DNA from 3 places in the Heyndrickxia sp. MSNUG genome. Region 3 is predicted to be linked to each of the others. Evidence: riboswitches for the same ligand, from Rfam matches in the RefSeq annotation. Region 3 holds a riboswitch; each other region holds the start of a gene.
What was found. Region 3 has a riboswitch for S-adenosylmethionine ahead of AABM38_RS10295 (LLM class flavin-dependent oxidoreductase). Riboswitches for the same ligand answer to the same signal wherever they lie in the genome.
Positions count from the first base shown of each region.

Region 1: another riboswitch for S-adenosylmethionine. It lies ahead of metK (methionine adenosyltransferase); the one in region 3 lies ahead of AABM38_RS10295 (LLM class flavin-dependent oxidoreductase).
Region 2: another riboswitch for S-adenosylmethionine. It lies ahead of AABM38_RS05130 (sugar ABC transporter substrate-binding protein); the one in region 3 lies ahead of AABM38_RS10295 (LLM class flavin-dependent oxidoreductase).

Region 1 covers NZ_CP150978.1:3,728,108-3,732,620, reverse strand. Annotated here, with positions in the region: gene pckA (phosphoenolpyruvate carboxykinase (ATP)) at 1-1,455, opposite strand, end outside; SAM riboswitch class I at 1,813-1,953, shown strand; gene metK (methionine adenosyltransferase) at 2,252-3,451, shown strand; partial or broken gene asnB (asparagine synthase (glutamine-hydrolyzing)) at 3,733-4,513, shown strand, end outside.
Region 2 covers NZ_CP150978.1:1,035,060-1,039,572, reverse strand. Annotated here, with positions in the region: gene AABM38_RS05135 (sugar ABC transporter ATP-binding protein) at 1-1,276, opposite strand, end outside; gene AABM38_RS05130 (sugar ABC transporter substrate-binding protein) at 1,490-2,590, opposite strand; SAM riboswitch class I at 2,696-2,803, opposite strand; gene AABM38_RS05125 (dynamin family protein) at 2,955-4,513, opposite strand, start outside.
Region 3 covers NZ_CP150978.1:2,060,569-2,065,081, reverse strand. Annotated here, with positions in the region: gene AABM38_RS10300 (ATP-grasp domain-containing protein) at 43-1,008, opposite strand; gene AABM38_RS10295 (LLM class flavin-dependent oxidoreductase) at 1,245-2,294, opposite strand; SAM riboswitch class I at 2,434-2,537, opposite strand; gene AABM38_RS10290 (LL-diaminopimelate aminotransferase) at 2,627-3,802, opposite strand; gene AABM38_RS10285 (SRPBCC family protein) at 4,085-4,513, shown strand, end outside.

The DNA of each region.
Region 1 (4,513 bases), 1.7 Mb from region 3:
TGGCTGAAGTACATCGTCAGGAACACCCGGGACGTGAAGAGGAATGTCCAGACCAAAAATTTCGTCCTTCACTGTTTCAACATTGTTCAATTCGCCTTCAAGAGCAGCCTGAACCATTGCACGTGTGAAGGCAAGCTTCATCCGGCTCCCTGTTCCATACTCTCCACCAGTCCATCCTGTGTTAACGAGGAATACCTTCGCGTTATGCTCATCGATTTTTTCGCCAAGCATCTCTGCATAGCGTGTCGCAGCAAGCGGCAAGAAAGGAGAACCGAAGCAGGTAGAGAATGTTGCCTGTGGTGACGTGATGCCGCGTTCAGTTCCTGCAAGCTTGGATGTATAGCCACTCAAGAAGTGGTACATGGCTTGCTCCTTCGTAAGCCTTGCAATTGGAGGCAGCACTCCAAAGGCATCGGCAGTCAAGAATACAATCGTATTCGGATGACCGGCAATACTTGGTTCAACGATATTATCAATTGCCTGGATTGGATATGCTGCGCGAGTATTCTCCGTCAGTGAGCTGTCATCATAGTCAGCTACGCGCGTTTCACTGTTAACAACAACATTTTCAAGTACAGAACCGAAGCGGATTGCGTCATAAATCTGCGGCTCTTTTTCCTTAGAAAGATTGATGCACTTTGCATAGCAGCCGCCTTCAACATTGAAAACACCGTTTGCCGACCAGCCGTGCTCATCATCACCGATCAAACGGCGGTTCGTATCAGCGGACAATGTAGTTTTTCCTGTTCCGGATAATCCAAAGAACAAGGCAACATCACCTTCACGCCCTACGTTAGCAGAGCAATGCATGGATAGGATGCCGTTTTCAGGAAGAAGATAATTCATGACAGAGAAAATAGACTTCTTCATTTCACCTGCATATTCTGTACCGCCAATCAGAACGACGCGCTTCTCGAATGAAACGATGATAAATGTTTCTGAGTTTGTCCCATCTTCCTTTGGATCAGCCTTGAAGGTAGGCGCAGAAATAACAGTAAAGCCTGCTTCATGGCTAAGCAGCTCCTCTGCATCCGGACGAATGAATAATTGATGGGCAAATAAGTTGTGCCACGCATACTCATTAATGACCTGTATTGGAAGGCGGTATTTTTTGTCTGCACCTGCGAAGCCTTTAAATACAAAGACTTCTTCTTTTTCTTTCAGGAAATTCAAAACTTTATTATAAAGTTTCGTAAAGGATTCCTCAGAAATTGGCTGGTTGACAGAGCCCCAGTCAATTTTGTCCTTAACCGATTCCTCTTCTACAATAAATTTATCCTTAGGGGAGCGGCCAGTATACTTTCCAGTAGTGGCTCTCACTGCACCTGTTGAGGTCAACAGACCTTCATTGCGATTCAAGACTTTTTCAACCAGCTGCGGAACAGATAGCTGTACCTGTATATTGCTTCCTTTTAATAAAGCTGAAAGTTCATTGGAAATTCCTACAACATTCATCCGAGAATACCTTCCTTTTTTAAAGATTGATATATTGAAAGTGTTTACATCTCGCTATTAGTATAGCACATTGCTCTAATTAATCTATACTAATGCTCGAAAAAATTCCCTCTTTTACAAAAATGTACATATATATAGAAGAAGGCCGGAGCAAGAGCCAAGTAAAACTCCACACCAGGATTTTAACACACCAACGCACTGGGGGTCAGACCCCCAGGGGATTAACGCATTAACGTGTTGGGGGTCTGACCCCGGGTGCTTTAAAGTGTGAAAGTTTCTGCATGAATCGACATTTTCTGAAGAAAAGGATTGACATGTAATTATAGGTTCGTTATGATTTTGATTTGAACGGATACTCTCTTATCCCGAGCTGGTGGAGGGACAGGCCCAATGAAACCCAGCAACCTGCAAACGAGAAATAACAGCCTTGAAAAGGTATGTTTTTTTCGGGCAAAGGTGCTAACCTGACGCAAGGGAAATGCCCTTGAACGATAAGAGCGAAAGGCGCGGATTAAAGCAAAAACCTTTCCTCATGATTTGGAGAGGTTTTTTATATTGTTTTTTTCTGTATTCTGTCTGCTTGTCTTTTAGCGATAGCAGTCGATCTGCCTTCTTTGGTGTCATTGCTCCCATGGGTAGGATTAGGAAAAGTGAACTCAGCATGAGGTTTAAACAAATTTTTCTAATAAAAACTCAGCGTTTATTTCATACTACATAGGGAATGAGTACCGTATCACACCGAGGTCTGTATTGGGACAGTCTCGATCAATTTTTTATAAATGAGGGAGGAAATCAGATGTCAACAAAACGTCGTTTGTTCACTTCTGAGTCAGTAACAGAAGGCCATCCGGATAAAATTTGTGATCAGATCTCTGACGCAATTTTGGATGCGATCCTTGCTAAGGACGCTAATGCTCGTGTTGCTGCTGAAACATCAGTTACTACTGGCCTTGTACTAGTTGCAGGGGAAATCACAACATCTACATACGTAGATATTCCAAAAATCGTTCGTGAAACGGTTAAGGAAATTGGTTATACTCGCGCGAAGTATGGTTTTGACTCTGAAACTTGCGCAGTATTGACTTCTATTGACGAGCAGTCTGCTGATATCGCAATGGGTGTTGACCAGGCTCTTGAAGCTCGTGAAGGAAACATGTCTGACGAGGAAATCGAAGCAATCGGTGCAGGAGATCAGGGCTTAATGTTCGGTTTTGCTTGCAATGAAACAAAAGAGCTTATGCCTCTTCCGATTTCATTGGCACACAAGATTTCACGCCGCCTGACTTTAGTGCGTAAGGAAGAAATCCTTCCATACCTTCGTCCGGATGGAAAAACTCAAGTAACGGTTGAATACGATGAGAACGACAAGCCTGTCCGCATCGACACAATCGTTATTTCAACTCAGCACCACCCAGAAGTTTCCCTGGAGCAAATCCAGCGCAACCTTAAAGAACATGTCATCAATCCTGTTGTACCAGCAGAATTGATCGACGAAAACACTAAATACTTCATCAACCCAACTGGCCGTTTCGTAATAGGCGGACCACAAGGTGATGCAGGCCTGACTGGCCGTAAAATCATCGTGGATACTTACGGCGGATATGCTCGCCACGGCGGCGGTGCATTCTCTGGTAAGGATCCTACAAAAGTTGACCGTTCAGCTGCATACGCTGCACGTTACGTTGCGAAAAACATCGTAGCTGCAGGTCTTGCTGAAAAAGTTGAAGTTCAGCTTGCATACGCGATTGGTGTTGCTCGTCCAGTATCTATCTCTATCGATACTTTCGGAACAGGCAAAGTAAGCGAAGATGTATTAATCGATGTTGTTAACAACAACTTTGACCTTCGTCCAGCTGGCATCATCAACATGCTTGACCTTCGCAAGCCAATCTACAAGCAGACAGCAGCTTACGGACACTTTGGCCGTACGGATGTTGATCTTCCTTGGGAGCGCACTGACAAGGCAGAAGCATTACGCACACAAGCACAAGCTTAATAAAATAGGAAAGGGAGTTGCATAAATATATGTAACTCCCTTTCCTATTTTCCGTCTTATTAAGAGGGATTGAAAAGGCAGACAGGACCAAAATACCCGCAAGAATGGAGATTCTGGTTTGCATCTAGACCAAAAGGTGTAAAATAAAGTATTCCCTTAATTTTCCCTGAGATTTTACTGCAAATTTTTTGTGTTTAATGGTAGTATTAGATGGTATGTTTTTAGAAGGTTTAACGACTCAACAATAAATTTTTTCTGAAATGGAGAAGGTGAAGTACATAATGTGTGGCTTTATCGGTTGTGTACATGAAAAGGCACAAGAATTCAGCAGCGAACAAAAGCAGCTGTTTAAAAATATGAATGATATCATTACCCACCGTGGACCGGACGATGATGGGTATTATTATGATGAGCATATCCAATTTGGCTTCCGCCGTCTGAGCATTATTGACATTGAAGCGGGACACCAGCCATTAACTTATGAAAATGAAAGATATTGGATCATTTTCAATGGCGAGATTTACAACTATCTTGAGCTTCGCGAGGAATTAATTGAAGAGGGACTTAAGTTCGAGACTCACTCTGATACTGAAGTCATCATTGCTCTCTACAGCCATTATAAAGAGCATGCTGTTGATAAGCTTCGCGGAATGTTCGGTTTTGTCATCTGGGATAAACAGGAACAAATCCTTTTTGGAGCACGCGATCACTTTGGGATTAAGCCATTCTTCTATTTTGAAGATGGAGATCGCACATATTTTGGCTCGGAAAAGAAGAGCATCCTTCTTGCATTAGAGAATGATGTCCTTGATTACAAAGCATTGCAGCATTATTTGACCTATCAGTTCGTTCCAGAACCGAATACAATGTCAGAAGGCATTTACAAGCTTGAGCCAGGCCATTATTTTACGAAGAAAATTGGTTCTCCAATGGAGATCAAGCGCTACTGGAAGGCAAGCTTTTCGCCAATCCATAAAACTGAAGATGAATTCACGAATGAAATCAGAGATGTGTTATTCGAATCAGTGAAGATGCATATGCGCAGTGATGTTCCGGTTGGTT
Region 2 (4,513 bases), 1.0 Mb from region 3:
CAAATATGTAAACCTCTGCATCAGCGATCAGCCATCTGCCAATCGCCACTTTTTGCTGGTTGCCCCCTGAAAGGTTTTCAACCTTAGCCGACACTGAGGGTGTCTTGATTCCTAATGCCTCGATATATTCCTGAGCCGTTTTTCTTTCTGCTGACCTGTCTATGAAGCTAAGGAATTTGCTGAATTTTTTCAGGTTAACAGCCGTTAGGTTAGAGGCGACTGATTCCGATACAAGGACTCCTTCCTTCCGCCTCTCTTCTGGAACAAGAGCAATCCCTGCCTTTACAGCAGCATTCGGGCTGTTTATCCTAAGATTCTTTCCTCTTAACTTCACTGTACCCGTAACATTAGGAACAGCTCCAAACAAAGCCTTACACAGTTCAGTTTTGCCCGCTCCAACCAGGCCGGCGACGCCAACGATTTCTCCCGCTTTTACATGAAGACGGTTGTTCTTGACTTTTTCTCCATCGGTCAGGCCATCTGCTTCTAGAAGAATTTCTCCGATCACGCCGTTCCCTGGCGGAAATTGATCCTCAAGCTTCCGTCCGAGCATATATTCAATAACCTGGTTCGCATTCACATCAGAGGTATTCTTTTTAACAACAAACTCTCCGTTCCGCATGACAGTCAGTTCATCACACAGTTCAAAAATTTCCGGCATCCTATGGGATATAAACACAATTCCGACATCTCTTTTCGCGAGGTCACGGACAATCCTGAACAGTTGCCCCGTTTCTGAATGGCTTAACGGTGCTGTCGGTTCATCTAAAATTAAAAAGGTACAGTTGCTGGAAATGGCCCTAGCAATCAGCACAATCTGCTTTTCTGCAAGAGTCAGCTCGCCGGCCAGTTTTTTCACAGGAATATGAAAATTTATGCCCGATAAGATTTCTTCCGCCTTTTTAAACAGAAGCTTCCAATTGATCCAATGCTTATTTTCCATGCTCTGTACAGTCTGGTTCAGCATAATGTTTTCAGCCACAGTCAGCGAAGGGATGATTGCGGTATCGACCTCCTGGTACACAGTCTGGATTCCATGACATTGTGCATCCCCAGGCACATGGATGTCTAATTTTGCTCTATTAAAGAAAATCTCGCCTGAATAATGATCATAAGCTCCGGATAGTACCTTCATCAAAGTGGATTTACCGGCTCCGTTTGCCCCGATTAAAGCATGGATTTTCCCTGTTTCTGCGGTAAAATCCACATGATCCAGAGCCCGCACACCTGGAAAATCAATTGTAATGCTTTTCATCTCAAGTTTCTTAGCAGTCATCCGGATTCATCCTCCCCTATTAATCTGTAAAGCAGACACTCTAAAAATGAGAGTGTCTGCTGGAGATGGTTTCTATTGTATTACTTATACTAACTTTCTCTTCGTTCATTTCCAGTTCGCCAATAAAAAAATATGCTTGCTATTTTTATAAGTATAAACTGTTGGACGTGCAGTCACTTTTCATTAAAACTTACTATACTTTTGCAAAACAGCTTATTTTTTGTAGTGTTCCTTTAATTTCTTCATCCAATCTTCTTCGAAGGCATTTGATTGTCCCCAGCCTGTGATGATCTCTGCAAGATTGACCATGTTGACCGCCTCTTTTGACTCCTGAAGTTTTTCCTGTGAGATCAGGGCTGCTTCAAGGTCATAAGTTGGAGGTGTATCTTCCCCTGCTAGCTTTTTCGCTAGGATTCTCATGTTTACTGCGCCAATTAATTTAGGATCTACTGCTGCAGTATATTTCCATGAGCTTCCTTCTCCCTGGATTTCCTGTAGATCCGCATTGGAGACGTCGATTCCATAGATTTTGATTTCATCGCGTCCGGCTTCCTTAATCGCACGGGCAGCACCAATTGCGAATGCATCCCAAGTTGCAAAAATCGCATCGATTTCACCTTTAGGGTGTTTGTTCAGCATCGCTGCTACTGCGTTTTGAGTTTGGACGCTTGTATCGGCAGCTGCCACTCCGAATCTCTCAACCTCTTTAATGCCGGGATTAGCCTTCAATGTTTCTTGATAAACTTTATTTCTTCTCACCATTGGCGGGAAACCATCCACCCATAGGTATACAATATTTCCTTCACCATTTTGTTCTTTTACAAGCTGATCTAGAGCAAGTTTTGCAAGTGCTTCATCGTCCTGGGAAGTAAGAGTGACTCCTTTAACCTGGGCAATGTCAGCAATCGAGTCAAATGTAACAACACTCTTTCCCTTTTCAACAAGCTTTTTGACATCATCCACTGTCGCTGCGTCATCTCCGTGTGAAATGAGGAAGCCATCATAATCCTGCTGAAGCGCCTGGTTGATCGCATCATGGAATTTTGCCGTGTCGCCATTTGCAGTGAATACATCGACCTTGAAGCCAAGCGCTTCTCCCTCTGCTTTAGCACCAGCTAAGTACTGAGCTGTATGGTCATCGCCGCCAATCTTGCGGATGACCTTGATTTTCACTTCTTCCCCTTTGGCAAAGCGGTCAGGAACGCCTTCAACAGGTCCGCTTGCTTTCTTTGTTTCCCCGCCGCCGCAGCCAGTCAGCAAAAGCGCTGCCGTAACAGCTGTTAAAAATACCTTTTTCAAACCATTTCTTTTCATGTCTTTTCCCCCTTTAAGAATGATTTGCTTTTTTCCAACCATATAAAAAAACCTCCCTAGAAAAGAGAGGTTTCATCAACGTAAAAGAACAGACGGATTCTTCCTCTCTTATCTTTCAAAACATAAAAATGTTTTGCAGGATTTAGCACCAATTCCATATGGAACGGTTGCCGGGCGTCACAGGGCCAGTCCCTCTGCCACTCTTGATAAGAGAATTTCTTTATTAAGTTAACGGAGCAAATCGATAAACTTACTTTAATCTCCTATACTCATATTGTCAATATTATTTCGAAAATTAAATTTTATTCGTCTTTGACTGGATAAAAAAAGAAGATCCCCAAATCAGGAATCTTCCTTTTCCTAGTTACTCCCTTCTGCCAGCTGCCGTCATCCATTCATATTGACGCAGTTTTACTTCATACAGCGTTAATGGATCACGGTACAACTCAGGGTTCACTCTCATTTTTTCAAGCTCATTTTTACCATATTCAATTTCTGCACGTGCCTCTTCAACAGCTTGCTCAAGAGCAATGAAAGGCTGCTTAAAGAATAAATTCACATCGCGCTCAATCGATTTTTCGAAAATCTCGAATTGCTGAAGAAATTTATTGGCAATCGAAACAGCGATTTCATAGTAATCTTCGGTTTCAAGATAAGTTTTATAACGGTTGTACAGCATCGTATTATTTTGCGGCAGCACTCCAAGAAGCTTTCCAGCACTCTTTAAAAAGAACTGCTGAGGAGTCGATCTGTGCATGATATTGACCTTTTCATAATGGACACCATTTGTCATCCTGTCAGCATCTCGGCGCCAGTCATCGAGCACTCTGAAATCACATTCGAGCTTAATCCGTTCATCCCCATACATCGCATTGAAGCCTTCAGCCATTTCGTTCAGATACGACTGGCTATGATCGAATTCTTCTTTTGAAAATTGTACCCAGCCTTCTAGAGATTCATGGAATTTAGGAAGCACCGTGTTATCCAGATACTCCTGGATTCGGATATTCATTTCTTTATCAATCTCATCATGCAGCCTTCCAAAATCACTCTCTTCCGTCACTAAATCCGTACAGCCGCGGAGCAGTTCTGGAATTTTCTCGATGATTTCAGCACGGGTGTCGTCCTTAATTTTACGGAACGATTTTTGGATTGAGCGTGATTTTTCCTCTTCAATATCTCCCAGCTGATTGATGGCTCCGTTCAGCTTACCGACCATTTCTTCATTCCAGCTGATGGATTCCATATGGTTATTTTCGATTTCGATCCGCTTATCAAGCAAATAAGTAATCGCCCTTCTGACAAAGAATTGTAATTTCGACGTTCGCTCTTCTTCAAAGTTGATGGCGTTTCGATTTGTTTTGAGGAAATCAGAGAAATCCTTTAGCTGCTGCTGCTTTTCATAATTTGATGAGAAGGCAAACATTTTAGCATCAGGGTAATATTGACTGATTTCAGACCAGGTACTATCAAATACTTCAATCGCTTCCTGCTGGCTGTAGATAACATCCATTTTATTCAACAGGAAGTGGATCGGCAGGTTAGGGAAGTACTCCGAAATCTTCGAAAGGATCTCTCTTTCCTTATCTGTGAATGGGTCATTCGCATTAAGAACAAACAGTAAGCTGTCTGCAAAACGCAGGTAATTAAACAACGGATGCTTGTCGTAATTATTGCGGTTGACCCCCGGTGTGTCGATCAAAGCGAGTTCATGCTCACGCAGGAACGGGAACTGGGCTTTAAAATCAATAACTGTTTCATTCTTATGTGTTTGGCGGCGTACGCCTGCCACTTCTTGAAAATCATTTACATCCGTAATTTCACGTACAACTGTGTCCGTAATCTCCAGGATTTCAGTGTTTTGCTGATCGTTGAAACGAATGACCGCTGCTGTAGGTGCAGTAATCAAGTCTTCTCCGATGA
Region 3 (4,513 bases):
AGAGCATGTTAAATAGTATAAAACACTGATAAATTAAGAATTTCACGCTAATAACATTACTCTAACCTTCTTTTCATTCTGCAGTAACTCTTCTCCTAAAAATTTCGCCAGCTCCAGCATCCCGTATTTGCCTGCTATAGCTTCTGCATCTGCATTATAGTTCGTATTAGTATTGATATCGTAAGTGAAAATGTCTCCTTGTTCATTTCGGATAAATTCGATTCCAGCCACGCTGATATTATTTGCTTCAAGTACCCTTTTATATTTTTCAATGATCGGGTCATTGAATCCTTCGGTTATCTGGAACTTCGGCTTCTCTTCTGCTTCCTCTCCCACCGGACAGAATACGTCACCGATTTGACAAGCGTCCGCCGGGCATAATTCAAACCCTTCTGATGTATCCACTCTTACCGCATATACAAACTCGCCGCCAACGAACTCACATCTAGTGATATAGCTTTCGGGTGAATAAATATATTCCTGGATGAGTGTAACACCATCAACCGGTTCTTCAAAAGCAGGTCCCTCAACATATGTCCTCAACGCTTCTACAGATTGGAACAGCTGGACACCGAGGCCCTTCCCCGCGCGATTATGCTTGGTAATGAACGGTCTTCCTTGAAAAGCGACAGCTGCCTCGAGAATCTGATTTTTGCCAACAGCCGCAACCGTCTTTGGCGTCCTGACCCCATGTTTATTCAGCTCCAAATACTGCTTGACCTTGCTTACCTCTAAATCAAGAGCCCGTGTTCCGTTATGCACCTTCCGTCCGTGGGCTTCCAGCCAGGCTAAAACCTGCGAAGCATATTCAGGTGCATAGCGATGGCCTCTTGTATGGGAGGACGCGCTCATTCTGCTATAAAAAATCCCCTCGGGCGGCTCAGTTGATAAATCCAGCAAGCCCTCATCAAGATGCCATTCCTCAAATGGCACACCCAGTTCCTCCAACCTCTTCGTTAAATGGATCGTCCATTCGCTATTTTCATGTATGACATAAACTTTGCTCAAATTCTTTCTCTCCTTTTTACTCTCTATCATTTTAAAGATTAAGAGTGAAAAATTCACTCGTTTTATTTAGTAGAATCCATCTCAAATATAAGGCAGAAAAGATCCTTTAACCATTGTTTCCGTTCTTACTAAGCTTCGAGCCATTTTTTCCCACTCGATAGCCTCTCTAAAAAGAGCAGTTTAACCAAAAAACGAAATTGTTTTACATTCAGTAAAAAAAGGAAATCTAGATTTCATCAAACTGTCAAACGTTCTCTTTTCTCCTCGACAAGAGGCATGACATCTTTCGCGAAACGATTCATTTCCTCTAACTGAGGTGAGAATTGCAGGAGAAGCAATCCAAGTCCTGCCTCCTCATACTGTAAAATGCGTTCTGCAATCTGCTCTGGCGTGCCCACCAGATTCGGCCTCAAACCACGATTGGAAACGGAATAATCCTGAAGCTGGATCTGCTGTTCGAGCTGGGATTTGCTCGTAAAATCCTTAAATCCAGCATAGGCGCTGGATTCCTTCACATTCGTGATTCGCTCTAATTCAGCGCGGGCTTCTTCCTCAGTATCACGGCAAATGACATACGCTGCCATTCCGAACTCTGACAGTTCTGCATTCCCGGTTGCATCTCGGCGGATTTTCATATCGGTGATTTTCCGCTGAATTTCTTCAACCGTTCCTCCATGCATCACATAAGCATCGCATTTCTCAACAATCGTCTGTTTCCCCTTCTCACTTTCACCGCCAGCGTACAAAATTGGATTTGGGCGCTGAACCGGTTTCGGGAAAAGCTTTGTATCTTTCAGTTGATAATATTTTCCCTCGTACGAAAAACTTTCTTCGCTCCAAAGTCCCTTTAGAACATCGATGAATTCAGTGGTCCTTTCATATCTCTCATCATGCTCGGTGAAAATGCCTCCATATTGGCGTGCCTCTTCTTCCCACCAGGCAGAAACGACATTCAGAGTGAAACGTCCTTTGCTGATCTGATCAATATTCGCGGCCATCTTTGCAGTGATAGCCGGATTGTGAAAACCAGGACGGACGGCAGCCATTATTTCTATTTTTTCCGTAACAGAAGCAAGTGCGGCAGCCGTTGTCCAAGCTTCAAGTGAATCATGCTCAGGACCTTTAATATCATTTAAGTAGAGCTCAGCGATTAGTGTTGTAGAATAACCCCATTGCTCTGCTGATTGAATCACTGTCTTGGCATATTCAAAAGTTGGTGGCATCTTTTCATCCTCAACATTCCTTAACCATCCGCCAAAAATCGGCAGCCAAAATCCATATTTCATCCCTGATCTCTCCTCTGCTCACATAATCCTTACTTTACCAACCCATTAAGTAGGTATTGTATTAATAAGATAGAGACTTAACAAAGCCCCCAAAAAACAAAAGCTCCCTTCACAAAGAAGAGAGCTTTCGCAAACTCTCTCCTTATCTTTCGAACAAAAAGTTCGCAGGAATTGGCACAGTGTTCATGTGAACCTGTTGCCGAGGTTTCGCAGGGCCTTTCCCTCCACCTCTCTTGATAAGAAGACAATATGTATTAAATTTTAGTTCAATAAAGTGATAATATTCTAAATTTATATAAAAGTCAATTCGTATACCGAAATATTTTACAATACTATAAGGAATGCTCAAGCATAAACCGGTTCACACGCTCGGCTGCTTCTGTAAGTCTTTCTGGCGGCTGTACCATCGCGATACGAACATAGCCCTCCCCTTGATTGCCGAAAGCGTCACCCGGGACGACTGCAATTCCTTCCTGTTCAATCAACTCGAAGGCAAAATCACGGGATTTCCATCCGGCAGGAATTTTTGCCCAGACAAACATCGTTGCTGGGGAATTAGCGACCTGCCACCCGCTATTTCTTAATCCTAAAACTAAAGCATCCCTGCGACTTTCATATTGCCTTACCTGGTCCTGCAGAAACGAATAATCAGAAGTCAAGGCAGCAACTGCTGCCATCTGAATCGGATAAAAGATCCCATAGTCGATATGTGATTTAAAAGAAGCCAGAATGTCAATGACTTGTCGATTGCCTACCACATAACCAATTCGGCAGCCTGCCATATTAAACGTTTTCGAAAGCGAATTGAACTCTACTCCCACTTCCTTAGCACCAGGCACTGACATGAAACTGATTTGCGGGTTTCCATCATAGATAAGCTCAGAATATGCAAAATCATGCACAACCAGGATATTATGCAGCTTGGCAAACTGGATAACCTCTTCGAAAAAGCTATGGTCAGCAAGCGCAGTAACAGGATTTCCCGGGTAGCTTAAAACCATCATTTTCGTCTTATGTAAAACGTTTTCTGGAATTTCATTAAGTTTAGGGAGAAATTTATTCTCTGCAAGCAGTGGCATTGGATGGATGAGCCCGCCAGCAATCGTTACACTAGCTTCATAGATTGGGTACCCGGGATCCGGCACAAGTACATAATCACCTGGATCAATGATCGCTGTGGCAAGATGAGCGAGTCCATCCTGAGAACCCATAAGCTGCAGGACTTCATTTTCATCATCCAGTTCAACACCATAACGCTGCTGATAAAAATACTTAACTGCCTCATTGAATTCACTGATCCCTTTCAATGTATACCCGTATCTTTCAGGATCCTTCGAATATTCAACCAGGGTATCAACTACAAATGATGGTGGCGGGAAATCCGGGCTCCCGATGCTAAGATCGATCACATCTTTCCCTTTCAAAACAGCAGCCTGCTTTCGGTCTACCACCTCCTGAAAGATGCTGGAAGTCATTTTTCTAATTTTTTCTGATCCGTAGAGATTCATGGACATTCCCCTTTACTGTGAATTTGCGTCATGTTGCTGTTCTTTGAGAATTCTAATTTTTTAAAATATAAATTCGATTATAACAGTCTCACATTTACAGTTCCAGAATCTTTTGTTATTCTTCTGAATTTTTGACTTAATAAAGTCCTCTGCCCATGCCACTCTTTTAATAGGTTTTCAAAAAGGCATGCGATGATCATCTTATTGCAATGGTAGGTTCCAAGCTTATATTAATGGTAAAATGAAAAAAATGTTAAATATTTAGAAGGAGTGAAAATAATTATGGATACTCAAATTACTACAAAAATGAAAATTTCAAAGCCTGCTCATGAGGTATATGAAGCATTTGTAAACCCTGAAAAGATGGCTAATTTCTGGTTTTCATCCGGAACAGGAAGAATGGAACCAGGAAAGACGATAATCTGGAGGTATGATGAATACAATGCAGAAGGTTCCGTCCATGTGCTGGAGGTCGAAGAAAATAAGAAAATCGTGTTTTCATGGGGAGCAGAAAATCAAGAAACAATTGTTACAATCACACTGAAAGAGATGGACGATACGAGTACCGTTGTTGAGGTGAGCGAATCTGGTTTGAGAGCAGATGACCCTGAAATAGTAAATAAAATGATCCAGCAAAAAGAAGGTTGGGTGTATATGCTAACTTGTTTAAAAGGATATTTGGAAAATGGCATGAGTAATTTGAGAGCATCA